DNA from 2 places in the Cupriavidus sp. 05T42 genome. Region 2 is predicted to be linked to the other one. Evidence: predicted binding sites of a transcription regulator. Region 2 holds the regulator's gene; the other holds the start of a gene.
What was found. Region 2 encodes FliA, which starts transcription of late flagellar genes. Its sites were predicted from a motif close to CTAAAGTTTNNNNNNNNNNNGCCGNTA; they were not measured.
Positions count from the first base shown of each region.

Region 1: AC1EJR_RS26305 (FliC/FljB family flagellin) is a predicted target of FliA. The motif match lies at 2,948-2,974, and genes of this name have one in related genera.

Region 1 is NZ_JBFTLH010000034.1:3,373-7,639, reverse strand. It holds gene AC1EJR_RS26320 (methyl-accepting chemotaxis protein) at 1-1,594, opposite strand, end outside; gene AC1EJR_RS26315 (hypothetical protein) at 2,176-2,397, opposite strand; gene AC1EJR_RS26310 (RNA chaperone Hfq) at 2,514-2,834, shown strand; gene AC1EJR_RS26305 (FliC/FljB family flagellin) at 3,072-4,262, shown strand.
Region 2 is NZ_JBFTLH010000007.1:96,882-103,750, reverse strand. It holds gene AC1EJR_RS11695 (TauD/TfdA family dioxygenase) at 1-1,023, shown strand, start outside; gene AC1EJR_RS11690 (tripartite tricarboxylate transporter substrate-binding protein) at 1,073-2,029, shown strand; gene AC1EJR_RS11685 (flagellar protein FlhE) at 2,056-2,508, opposite strand; gene AC1EJR_RS11680 (RNA polymerase sigma factor FliA) at 2,508-3,224, opposite strand; gene AC1EJR_RS11675 (MinD/ParA family ATP-binding protein) at 3,334-4,137, opposite strand; gene flhF (flagellar biosynthesis protein FlhF) at 4,150-6,708, opposite strand; gene flhA (flagellar biosynthesis protein FlhA) at 6,718-6,869, opposite strand, start outside.

The sequences.
Region 1 (4,267 bases), on a different contig from region 2:
TGCGCGGCGCGGCCGTCATCACGGCCTGGGGCGCGCGCGCCTCGGGGGCGCGCACGCCGCCCAGGTCGAAGCGCGCCACCTCGGACACCAGCCCGCCGGCCTGCTGCATCAGGCTCTCGGCCGCCGCGCTGGCCTGCTCCACCAGCGCCGCGTTCTGCTGCGTCACCGATTCCATCTGGGTAATCGCCAGGCTGACCTGCTCGATGCCGGCGGTCTGCTCCTCGCTGGCCGCGCTGATCTCGCCCATGATGTCGGTCACACGACGCACGGCGCCGACGATGTCGTCCATGGTCTTTCCGGCCACTTCCACCTGCTTGGCGCCGTCCTGCACCTGGCGCACCGAGCTGTTGATCAGTTCGCCGATCTCCTTGGCTGCCGACGACGAGCGCTGCGCCAGGCTGCGCACCTCGGCCGCCACCACGCTGAAGCCCCGGCCCTGCTCGCCGGCGCGGGCCGCTTCCACAGCCGCGTTCAGCGCAAGGATGTTGGTCTGGAAGGCGATGCCCTCGATCACGCTGATGATCTCGGCCACGCGTGCGGAGGATTTCGAGATGCCATCCATGGTGTCGACCACGCTGCGCACCACCCGGCCGCCTTCCGTGGCCACATCCGAGGCGTTGACCGCCAGCTGGTTGGCCTGGCGGGCGTTCTCGGCGTTCTGGCGCACCGTGGAGGTCAATTCCTCCATCGAGGCGGCGGTCTCCTCGAGCGAGGCCGCCTGCTGCTCGGTCCGCTGGGAGAGATCGGTATTGCCACTGGAAATCTCGCGCGCTGCCGTGTCGATCGAGCCGGCGGCCTGCTGGATGCCGCGTACCAGCACGCCAAGCTGGCCGAAGGCGCGTTCCATCGCGCCAAGCATGCGGCCCATCTCATCCTGGGTGCGCACGGCGATGGCGTGGCCCAGGCGGCCCTGGGCGAGCGCCTCGGCGGCGTCCAGCGCCTGGCCGGCGGGCCGCGTCACCGAGCGGGTGATGGCCAGGCCCAGCAGCGCGGCGATCGCGGCGGCGGCGGCCGCCAGGCCGATCAGCAGGTTGCGGGCAAAGACATAGTGGTCGGAAGCCTCGGCCACGGCGTCGATGGCCATCTTCCGGCCAGACGCGGCGGCTTCGTCGAGTTTGTCGAAATAGGCGCCCTGCGCCGCCGGCAGCGTCACGATCAGGCCGGCGCGGGCGCTATTGAAGTCGCCACCGCGCAGTTGTTGCATGACGAGGTCGAGCTGGCCGTTGTAGGTGGTCCGGGTCTGGTTGAGCTGCTCGAACATGGCCTTGGACTCGGCCCGGCCACTGGCCTCGATGATCTTGGCCAGGGTTTCCAGGCTGGCGCGCATCTCGTCGCGCAGCTTGTTCACCTTGTCGATGTTCTGGGCGGCCAGCGCCGGATCCTCGGTCAGCGTGGCGTCGCGCACCAGCACACCGATCTGCAGCGCCCCTTCCTTCACGTGGTTCAGGTCGATGACGCGCAGCAGGCGCTGCTCCACCGCCTGGTGCATCGCATCGTTCATCCCGCGCAGCGCCGTCACGCCCACGGCCGCTACGGCCGCCAGCAGCAACACCACCGCACAGAATGCCAGGGACAGTCGTGCCCCGATACCCATGTTTCGCAAGCCCATCTCAGCGTACCTTTCTCTCTTTTTCGATGTTGGATGTACGTCTAGCGTCCACCGGAATCCGGGTGTCGCCATCAGCGCTATCGGGCAGGCCGGTGCGCTTCTTGAGCGGAAAATCGAAATAGGGGGAAAAGTGCCGGCAGTTCGTCAAATTGCCGCGTCAACGACTGGCGTCTAATCTGTTCCGGGCACTCCGGCCCGGCCGATCACGGCCACTGCGGCAACAGACCGCGACGAAACGACGAGGGCAAAAAAAAGAAGCCCACGCGCGGGGTGCTCGTAGGCTTTCAGGACTGCTGTGAAAGACCGGGGGTAAACCGGTCCGAACCCCGGAATATAAACCTGCTTACATGAGGTGTAAATGAGGCTTCTATCAGGGAATGCCCTGATGGCGGCTGTAACGAATTGAGCACTTTCGCGTTCCATGTCATGCCATGCCGCACATTCGGGCATATCGGCAGTTATCGGCAGCGTCCCAGAAAGCTTTAGTGCGAGCGGATTGCGACCCAAACGTTGCTTTTCTGTCAGGCGCCGACCACGAAGGTGCTACTTCAATCACACCGACTGCATCAATAAAATAAATAGAGCTTTACCTCTAGGCATTGTTCGCGGGCCAACTTTGTCAACACTTGTAAAACTTTGTTACCCTCCCGGCTGAAGTATTCCCCTTCTCTCCTCGCAAGGCCGGCCGAATTGCTCGGCCGGATGGCGCCATTCAACCGTTCGGTGTGCGCGCCCGTTAACGTGATGAAGGTGAGCCCCTGCCCCGGCTCCGAGAGCGAATGTTTCATATCTCGCCGGGATCAGGGCGCGCCATCCGTCACTTTTAGTGCGACCTCGATCCATGCGCCTGGTCCTCGGACCGTTGACCGCCGCCAGAACCCTCGCGGGCTCTTCCGGAGAAGTTGTGAAGCAGGAAAAAAAGGTTCCCCGTCCCAGCCGAAAGTTGCAGCATCTGCACTTTGCGGCCCACAGCGCCAGCCGCAATACCGTCATCGTGCACCTCTCGAATGGCACGCGGCTGACCGGGATCGTGCTGGCCTCGGACAATTACATGATTCTGCTGGGCAAAACGGGCGAGGATCCCATGCCCACGGTGGTCTACAAGCGCGCCATTACCGTGGTGACGCCGGCGCACGCGCCGGAAGCCGACGCAGCGGTGCTGGACGCCGAGGCGTCGCCGGATTTTGTGCGTCTATATATACCGCGCACCCGCAAGCGCCGCTGACGCCGCCAGGCCGGCCTGCGKCGGCGGCGCCCCGCCCATTCCCCGGYCCGGKCGCCATCCGCAATAACGCCGGGGGTTCCGGGCAGCGCCCGCAAACTCTCGCAAAGATCACTCTAAAGTCTCCTACCGCCCTGTCGATAACCCTTGCAACGGAGGCACTCTACGCCCTGCAACGCAGGCAGCCAACGTTACGGCACCCGCCGGAATGCCTAAAACATTGCATATAGGAGTCGTACCATGGCGCAAGTCATCAACACCAACATTCTGTCGCTGCAAACGCAGAGCAACCTGAACACGTCGCAATCGTCGCTGAACACCGCGATCCAGCGCCTGTCGTCGGGCCTGCGCATCAACAGCGCCAAGGACGATGCTGCTGGTCAAGCCATCGCCAACCGCTTCACCGCCAACATCAAGGGCCTGACGCAAGCTTCGCGTAACGCCAACGACGGTATCTCGATCGRGCAAACGACCGAAGGCGCCCTGAGCGAAGTCAACAACAACCTGCAACGTATCCGTGAACTGTCGGTGGAAGCCGCCAACGGTACGAACTCGGGTTCGGACCTGAAGTCGATCCAGGACGAAATCAAGCAACGTCTGTCGGAAATCGACCGCGTGTCGGCTCAGACCCAGTTCAACGGTGTCAAGGTTCTGGCCAAGGACCAGAACATGTCGATCCAGGTTGGCGCCAACGACAGCGAAACCATCTCGATCGCCCTGAAGGAAATCACCTCGAAGACCCTGGGCGTCGCTGGTTTCAGCGTTGCCGGCCCGCAAGGTGCCACGGCTTCGATCGGTTCCGCCGCCGCTCAAACGGCTCTGGGTTCCGCTACCCCGGTGACGGCTGCTTCGGCAACCGGCATCGCCGCCGCTGACATCCAGCGCGCTCTGGGCCTGAACACCTCGGCAGCCATCAACTCGCAATCCGTCGTGACGGATTCGAAGGGCAACTGGTTCGTGCAAGTGAGCATGACCGGCCTGACCGCCGCCGACGACGCCGCTCTGTCCTCGAAGGGCCTGGCTGGCAACGGTACGGCTACCTCGACGACGATGTACATCGCCGTCAAGCCGAGCGACGCTTCGGTGTCGGGTTCCACCGCCGGCTTCACGATCAAGGGCGCTTCGCTGCAAGCTTCGGACTTCCAACAAGCTGCCACGGTTGACCCGCTGAAGACGCTGGACTCCGCACTGGCTTCGGTTGACAGCCTGCGTTCGAGCCTGGGTGCTGTGCAAAACCGCTTCGAGTCGACGATCAACAACCTGAGCACGACGGTGAACAACCTGTCGGCTTCGCGTTCGCGCATCGAAGACGCTGACTACGCAACGGAAGTGTCGAACATGACCCGCGCGCAGATCCTGCAACAAGCTGGTACCTCGGTGCTGTCGCAAGCGAACCAGACCACGCAAAACGTGCTGTCGCTGCTGCGTTAATCGCC
Region 2 (6,869 bases):
GCCAGCTTCGACACCGCCCTCACCCACGCCATCGCGCTGGACAAGCCGCTGCTGGAGATGACCGCCGATGACTTCCCGCTCGACGCCGCCGCCCGCGACGCGCTGGCCCGCGCCATCGACACCACGCAGGGCCGCTGGGGCATGTGCCTGCTGAAGGGCTTTCCCGTGCACCGCTGGACCGAGGACGAGACCCGCCTCGCCTACTGGGGCATGGGCCTGCACATGGGCGTGGCGCGCACGCAGAACCGCGCCAGCGACTTCATGAACGATGTGCGCGACGTGGGCGCCGCGTACAAGGGCAAGAACGGCCGCGGCTACAACACCAACGCCGGCCTCGACTTCCACACCGATTCCTGCGACGTGGTCGGCCTGCTGTGCCGCCGCGCGGCCCGCAGCGGCGGCGCAAGCAAGGTAGTCAGCTCGATCGCCCTGCGCGACGCCATGCTGCGCCGCCGCCCGGACCTCGAAGCCGTGCTCCACGCCCCGTTCCACTACAGCTACCAGGGCGCGCAGGACCCCGCCCAGCCGCCGCACTATGCCTGCACCATCCTCGGCAACCATCCTTGGGCCTTCGCCATGCGCACCAACCGCAAGAACGTGGTGGCCGCCCAGCGCGACTTCGACGATGTGCCGCGCCTGACGGCGGCCCAGGAAGCGGCCCTCGACGAACTGGACGCGCTACTGACCGACCCGAGCCTGTGCTTCTCGATGCAGCTTGAACAGGGCGACCTGCAACTGCTGAACAACTATGTCACCGTGCATTCGCGCACGAATTTCGAGGACTACGAGGAGTTCGACCGCAAGCGCCACCTGCTGCGGCTCTGGCTGGCCGTACCGGGCGCCCAGCCGCTACCGGACGAGTGGGCCGACTACTTCACCGACGTCCGCGCGGGTGCGGTGCGGGGTGGCCTGCGCGGCAGCGCGCGCAGTGCCGAGTTCGACGCCTACGAGCGCCGCCAGGCCGCCGCACTGGGCATGCCGCTGATGCCGTGGGCGCCAGCCGCCCAGCCCGCCACGGCCTAGGCGCCAGCATCGCCCCACAAAAAATACAAAGATAAATACGGAGACAACCATGGAACGACGCGATTTCCTCGCGCTGCTGTCGGCGGCGCTGATCCTGCCCCCGGGTCTGGCGCGGGCGGCGCCGGCCGTCACGAAAGTCCTCGTCGGCGCCACGCCGGGCGGCGGCACCGACATCGTCGCGCGCTCCCTGTCGGCCGAGCTGGAGCAGCGGCTCAAGCATCCCTTCATCGTCGAAAACCGGGGCGGCGCGGCCGGCAATATCGCCGCCATCGCCGTGGCCAAGGCGGACCCCGATGGCGGCACGCTGCTGCTGAGCTACACCAGCCACGCGATCAATCCGGCGCTGTTCGAGAAAAAGCCATTCGACGCCATCAAGGACTTCACGCCGATCTCGCTGATCGCCAGTTCGCCGCTGATCCTGGTGTCGCGCCCGGACCTTGGCGTCAGCAACCTGCGCGAACTGGTGGCGCTGGCGAAGTCGAAGCCGGGCAAGCTGAGCATCGCCGTGGCCGGCGTGGGCAGCGCCAACCATCTGGCGGGGGAGATGCTCAAGCACGAGGCCGGCATCGACATCGTCAGCGTGCCGTACAAGGGCGCCGGCCCGGCTGTGGCCGATGTGGTGGGCAGCCAGGCCGACCTGCTGCTCGGCAACGTGGCCACGGTGCAGCCGCTGCTTGTGGCCGGCAAGCTCAAGGGGCTCGGCGTGAGCAGCCCGCAGCGGCTGGCGGCGTTCCCGAACCTCGCCCCGATTGCCGATCTCGTGCCGGGCTTCGACTACAGCTCGTGGTACGGCCTGCTCGGCCCGGCCGGCATGCCGCCGGACATGGTGCGGGAACTGGAGACGGCAGCCCGCGCGGCCGTGGCGGCGCCGGCCATGCGCAAGCGCTTGCAGGGGGAAGGTCTGGTACCAGTGGGGAATAGCGCCGCCCAGTTCGCGCAGTTCCTGCAGGCGGAAATCGCGCGATGGGCGAAGGTGGTGGCCGTCACGCACACACGCGTGGCGTGAGGCGGCAGATGTAAAGCCCGGGACGGTTAGCGGAAGCTGACCGTCACCTCGTTGCTGCGCCCTTGCAGCGACGGCGCCAGGCCGCCGTTGCCCGGCACGCGGAAGGCGAATACGAAGCCCTTGCTGGCATCGTCGCCAACGAAGGCGTTGGTCTTGCCCTCGGCACCCGGCAGCATCACGCAGCGGTCGGCATTGCAGAGGTAGGCCTGCAGGTCCGGCGGCGGCACGCGCGTGAAGCTGTAACGCCAGCGCACCGCGGTGATGACGCCAGCCGACTGCGGCAGCACCCCGCKCGGCACGATCGGCGCGGACAGCGCGCGCTGGCCCCGGTTCGCAATCATCGGGCCCACCGCCGAGCCAGTCCAGGCATGGCGCGACGGGCCGATTTCGAGCGTTGCCTTCGTCAAGCCCTGCGCCGACAGGATCGCCGGCAGGAAGCCGCAGAGCGCGGCCACCGTCATCGACAGCCAGGCACGCATTACAGCAAACCCCGCAGCTGGTTGCGCAGGCGGGTAATCGCCTGGCTGCGGATCTGGCACACGCGTGACTCGGTCACTTCCAGCACCGCGCCAATCTCGCGCAGGTTCAGTTCCTGGTCGTAGCACAGCGACAGCACCAGCTTTTCCCGCTCGGGCAGCTTGTCGATGGCGCGGATCAGCGCCTCGCGCATGCCGGACTCCATCAGCACCGTCAGCGGGTTGCCGTCGTCGGTCACGCCGAGATGGCGGTCCAGGAAGTCTTCCTCGCCGGAGCGCTCGAAGTCCTCGTAGTGCAGCAGCTGGCAGCCGTAGACCTCGTTGAGCAGCTCCTGGTATTCGTCGAGCGCCATATCGAGTTCCRTGGCCACCTCGGAGTCGATCGGCGTGCGGCCGAGCTTCTGTTCGAGGCTGCGCTGGGTGCGCTCGATCTTGCGCGTGAACTGGCGCAGGCTGCGCGACTGCKAGTCGTTGGCGCGCACCTCGTCGAGCATCGCGCCTCGGATGCGCTGGCTCGCGTAGGTCTCGAAGCGGGCGCCGTGGTTGTCTTCATAGCGCTTGGCAGCGTCGAGCAGGCCGATCATGCCGGCCTGGATCAGGTCGTCGATCTGGACACTGGCAGGCAGCTTGGCCGCCAGTTGCAACGCGATCCGTCGCACCAGCGGCGCATGTGACTTGACCACGTCTGCCTGTTCGAGCTTTCCCTGAATCGTATACATGGTGGAATTCTCGGTAATAACTTGGTTCGGTGCCAGCGCCCCACATTCCTTGCGGGGCGGACTGGCTGGCTGAGTGTCGGTCCGGTTGTTGCGACTTCTTGTTCTGGTATCAGGCGGGAACGGCCGCGGCCATCCCCGGAGAGACTGCTTCCTGGCGCAGCGGCCATGCCCCGATGCCGCTGGCCACGTGGCGCAGCGCGCCGGTGGCCGCGGCGGCCGGATAGGCCTCCACGACGCAGCGGCCCAGCTGCAGCGCACGGGCCACCAGCGGATCCAGCGGCAGGTAGCCCGCCAGGCTTGCCTCCACGCCCAGGTACTGGCTCGCCGTGCGGGCCAGGTTGCGCGAGAGGGCCATCACCGTCGCTTCCTTGTCCGCCATATTGACGATCAGCTGGAAGTGACGGCATGCAAATTCATGGTGCAGCCGCTTGATGCAGGCGTAGGCGGCGGTGATCGACGTGGCCTCGGGCCGCATCACGATCACGAAGTTGTGCGCCGCGCCGGCCATGGGCGACAGCGCGCCGGACTCGCTCGACTGCGCATCGACCAGCACCGTGCGGATGCCCGGCAAGGCGCGGTKGTCGATCTGCGCGCCGGCGGGCACGTTGCCGGCCGGCAGCACGGCCACGCCGCTGGCGGCACGGGTGCCCGCCGCCGCGTCGAACGGCATCCGGCCGCCCAGCACATCGGCCAGCGTGGCCTTCGGCGCCGCGCCGGCAAGCCGGGTGGCGCGCGCGGCGGCGCGGTCTTCATCGGCCAGCAGCACACGTTCGCCCTGCATGGCGAGCGCGTTGGCCAGCCCGAGCGCCACGGTGGTGGCACCGGCGCCGGCCTCGCAGCCCACCACGGCGATACGCCGGGTGACGCGCGGTGCCAGCATGCGGCGCAGGCTTTCCGCCTGGTCGGAGCCCATCAGGTTCAAGGCTTACTCTCCTGCGGGGGCCAGTTGACGGGCGGCACTGGCACCAAGGGCGTCCATCGCCTGGCGCGCCGAGTCGGGCGTGTCGTCGAATGCCGGGGCCGGGGCCGAAGCCACGTTGCGGCCCGGGTAGTTCTCGAGCACGTCCAGCAGCGCCAGCAGGCGGCCCATGCCTTCGTTGAGCACGGCGCCGGACACCGGCGCATTGACGCGGGCGGTGGCGCGGCCAGCCAGGCGCGACAGGAACGCGGGCGCCGTCGGCGTCGGGTTGTGTTGCAGGCGCAGCGCGGTCAGGCCGAGCTGCACCGAGACCAGCGTGCCGAGCGTGTCGTCGTCGCCCGCACCGTTGCCCTCGCTGCCCTGCGCGAAGTGCTCCATCGCATGGCGCAGCGTGCGGAACTGCTCTTCCGCGTGGTGCGTCCACTGAGCCCAGCGGGCCACCTGGGCGGCCACGTCGGCCAGCGCCGGGTCGCACAGCACGTAGTCCACGGACAGCATGTCGCCGGTTTCTCGATCGACCAGCCGGGACACCGCGAGGCAAGCCTCGGTGCCGGCCTCGGCGCCGGCCCCCTGGCCACGGCCACGGGCGGCGGCGCGCACCTGGCCTTCGGGCACGCGCACCATGCAGTGGCCGAGCCAGTGCACGGCGTCGCGGTCGCGGCAGGTGGTGTCGCCGATGGCGAGGAAGGTCAGCGTATCGGCAATGGTGTCGAGCTTGTTGGCGGCGCCGTCGGCAATCACGCGCGTGGTCTTGCGCGTGCCGGCCACCCAGCGTTCGCCCAGTTGCTGCCAGCGCGCCAGCGTGGCGGCGGACGGCAGCGAGGCATTGAGGTTGACCACGGTGCGGGCGGCGGCCAGCGTGGCGCGCACGGTGGCGGCTTCGGCTTCCGCCTCGGCTTCGGCCATCGACTGGCGCGTGCGGCCGGCGGGCACCACCGTGGTGGCCAGCGGCGTGCCGTCACGGTCGGCCAGCCACAGCGTCTGTTGCAGCAGTTGCGGGGCGCGGCGACCCGGCACGGTCTGCGAGGCGGTGCCGGTCACAGCGAGCACGTAGCGGTCGCACGTGCGGCTGGCGTCGCGGCACATCGACAGGCGCACCTGCTGGGCCATCTGGCGCAGCGCCGGCGCACCGGCGCCGCGTTGCTGCCACAGCGAGCGGGCCACGTCGAAGCCGTACTGCGCGCCGTTGAGTTCCTCCACGCACACGCCCACGGCGTTGGCGCTGTCGGTCAGCGAGCGCAGCACATCGTCGGCGCCGGCACGCTCGGTCTGGGCTGGCTCGGCGGCGCTGGCCTGGCGCCGCGCCACATCGGCATCGGCGAACAGCGAGCCACGGCGCGGCGTCAGGAAGGCACGTTCGACCAGGGCATCGGCTTGAGCCAGTTCGAGGTGCTCCGGCACGCGCTGGCCGGTGGAGGCGTAGAACACGGGCAGGCGGTGGCGGATCACCACGTCGAGCACCGAGCCCAGGTGGGTGGCTTCGTCCAGCTTGCTGATGATGCAGCCGTCGATACCGGCGGCGTCGCCAGCGGTGTCGTTGCGGTAGGCGTGCACGACTTCATTGAGCGTGTCGCCGTGCGCGGCGCCGTTGAGCAGCAGCACACGCTGCATCGGGGCCTGCACGCCGGCCAGCATCGAGATCTGGTCGGACAGGCTGCGGTCGCGCTGGCTCATGCCCACCGTGTCGATGATGACGAGGTGCTTGTCCTTCATGGCCGACAGCGCGAACCGCAGGTCGGCGGCGTCCTTCACGGCATGCACGGGCACGCCGAGGATGTCGCCATAGATACGCAGTTGTTCGTGCGCGCCGATCCGGAAGCGGTCGGTGGTCAGCAGCGCGAGCTTGCCCGGGCCGTGGCGGAGCACGAAGCGCGCGGCCAGCTTGGCGGTGGTGGTGGTCTTGCCGACGCCGGTCGGGCCGATCAGCGCGAGCACGCCGCCCTGCGCGAACAGCGTGTCCTCATCGGCCAGCACCGGCACCTTGCGGGCCAGTTCCTGGCGGATCCAGGCCATCGCGGCCGGACGGTCCGTGCCGACTGGCAGGTGGGCGAGCAACGTGCGCGAAAGCTGGCCCGAGAAGCCGGCGTTGACGAGCCATTCGAACAGCGACTCGCGTAGCGGGTCGCCAGCGGCCACGCCGGCGGGCGTGTTGGCCAGGCCGGCGAACTGGCGCTCCAGCATGCTGCGCATCGAGGCCAGCTCGCCGCGCAGGTCCCCCAGCGCGGCCGGGTCGGACGCGTCGGCGGTCATCATCGACGGCATCTGTGCGATCGGGGCCGGTGCGAACTGAGACATCGAGGACGACGGGGGCATCGAAGACAGCGGCGCCATCGGGCTCATCGACAGCATCGATGCCGATGACGCCGATGACGCGGATGGCGCGGATGGCGCGTACGGCTGCGCCGTGGCGCTGACGGCGCCCAGGTCCGCATCGCGCATCGCCACAATTTCCACGCCGCCCTCGATGGCCCGGTTGGACAGCACCACGGCGTCGGGGCCCATGGCCTCGCGCACCTTGCGCATCGCTTCGCGGCCATTGGCCGCCACAAACTTCGCCACGCTCATGTTCGTTCCTTACGCCGCGCCGCCGATCATTGCGGTAATGCGGATGTTGCGGTTGTCCGGGACTTCGGCATGCGACAGCACCTTCAGTTGGGGCAGCGTACGGCGCAGGAAGCGCGCCATCAGCGGCCGCAGCGGGGACGGCACCAGCAGCACGGGGTCGA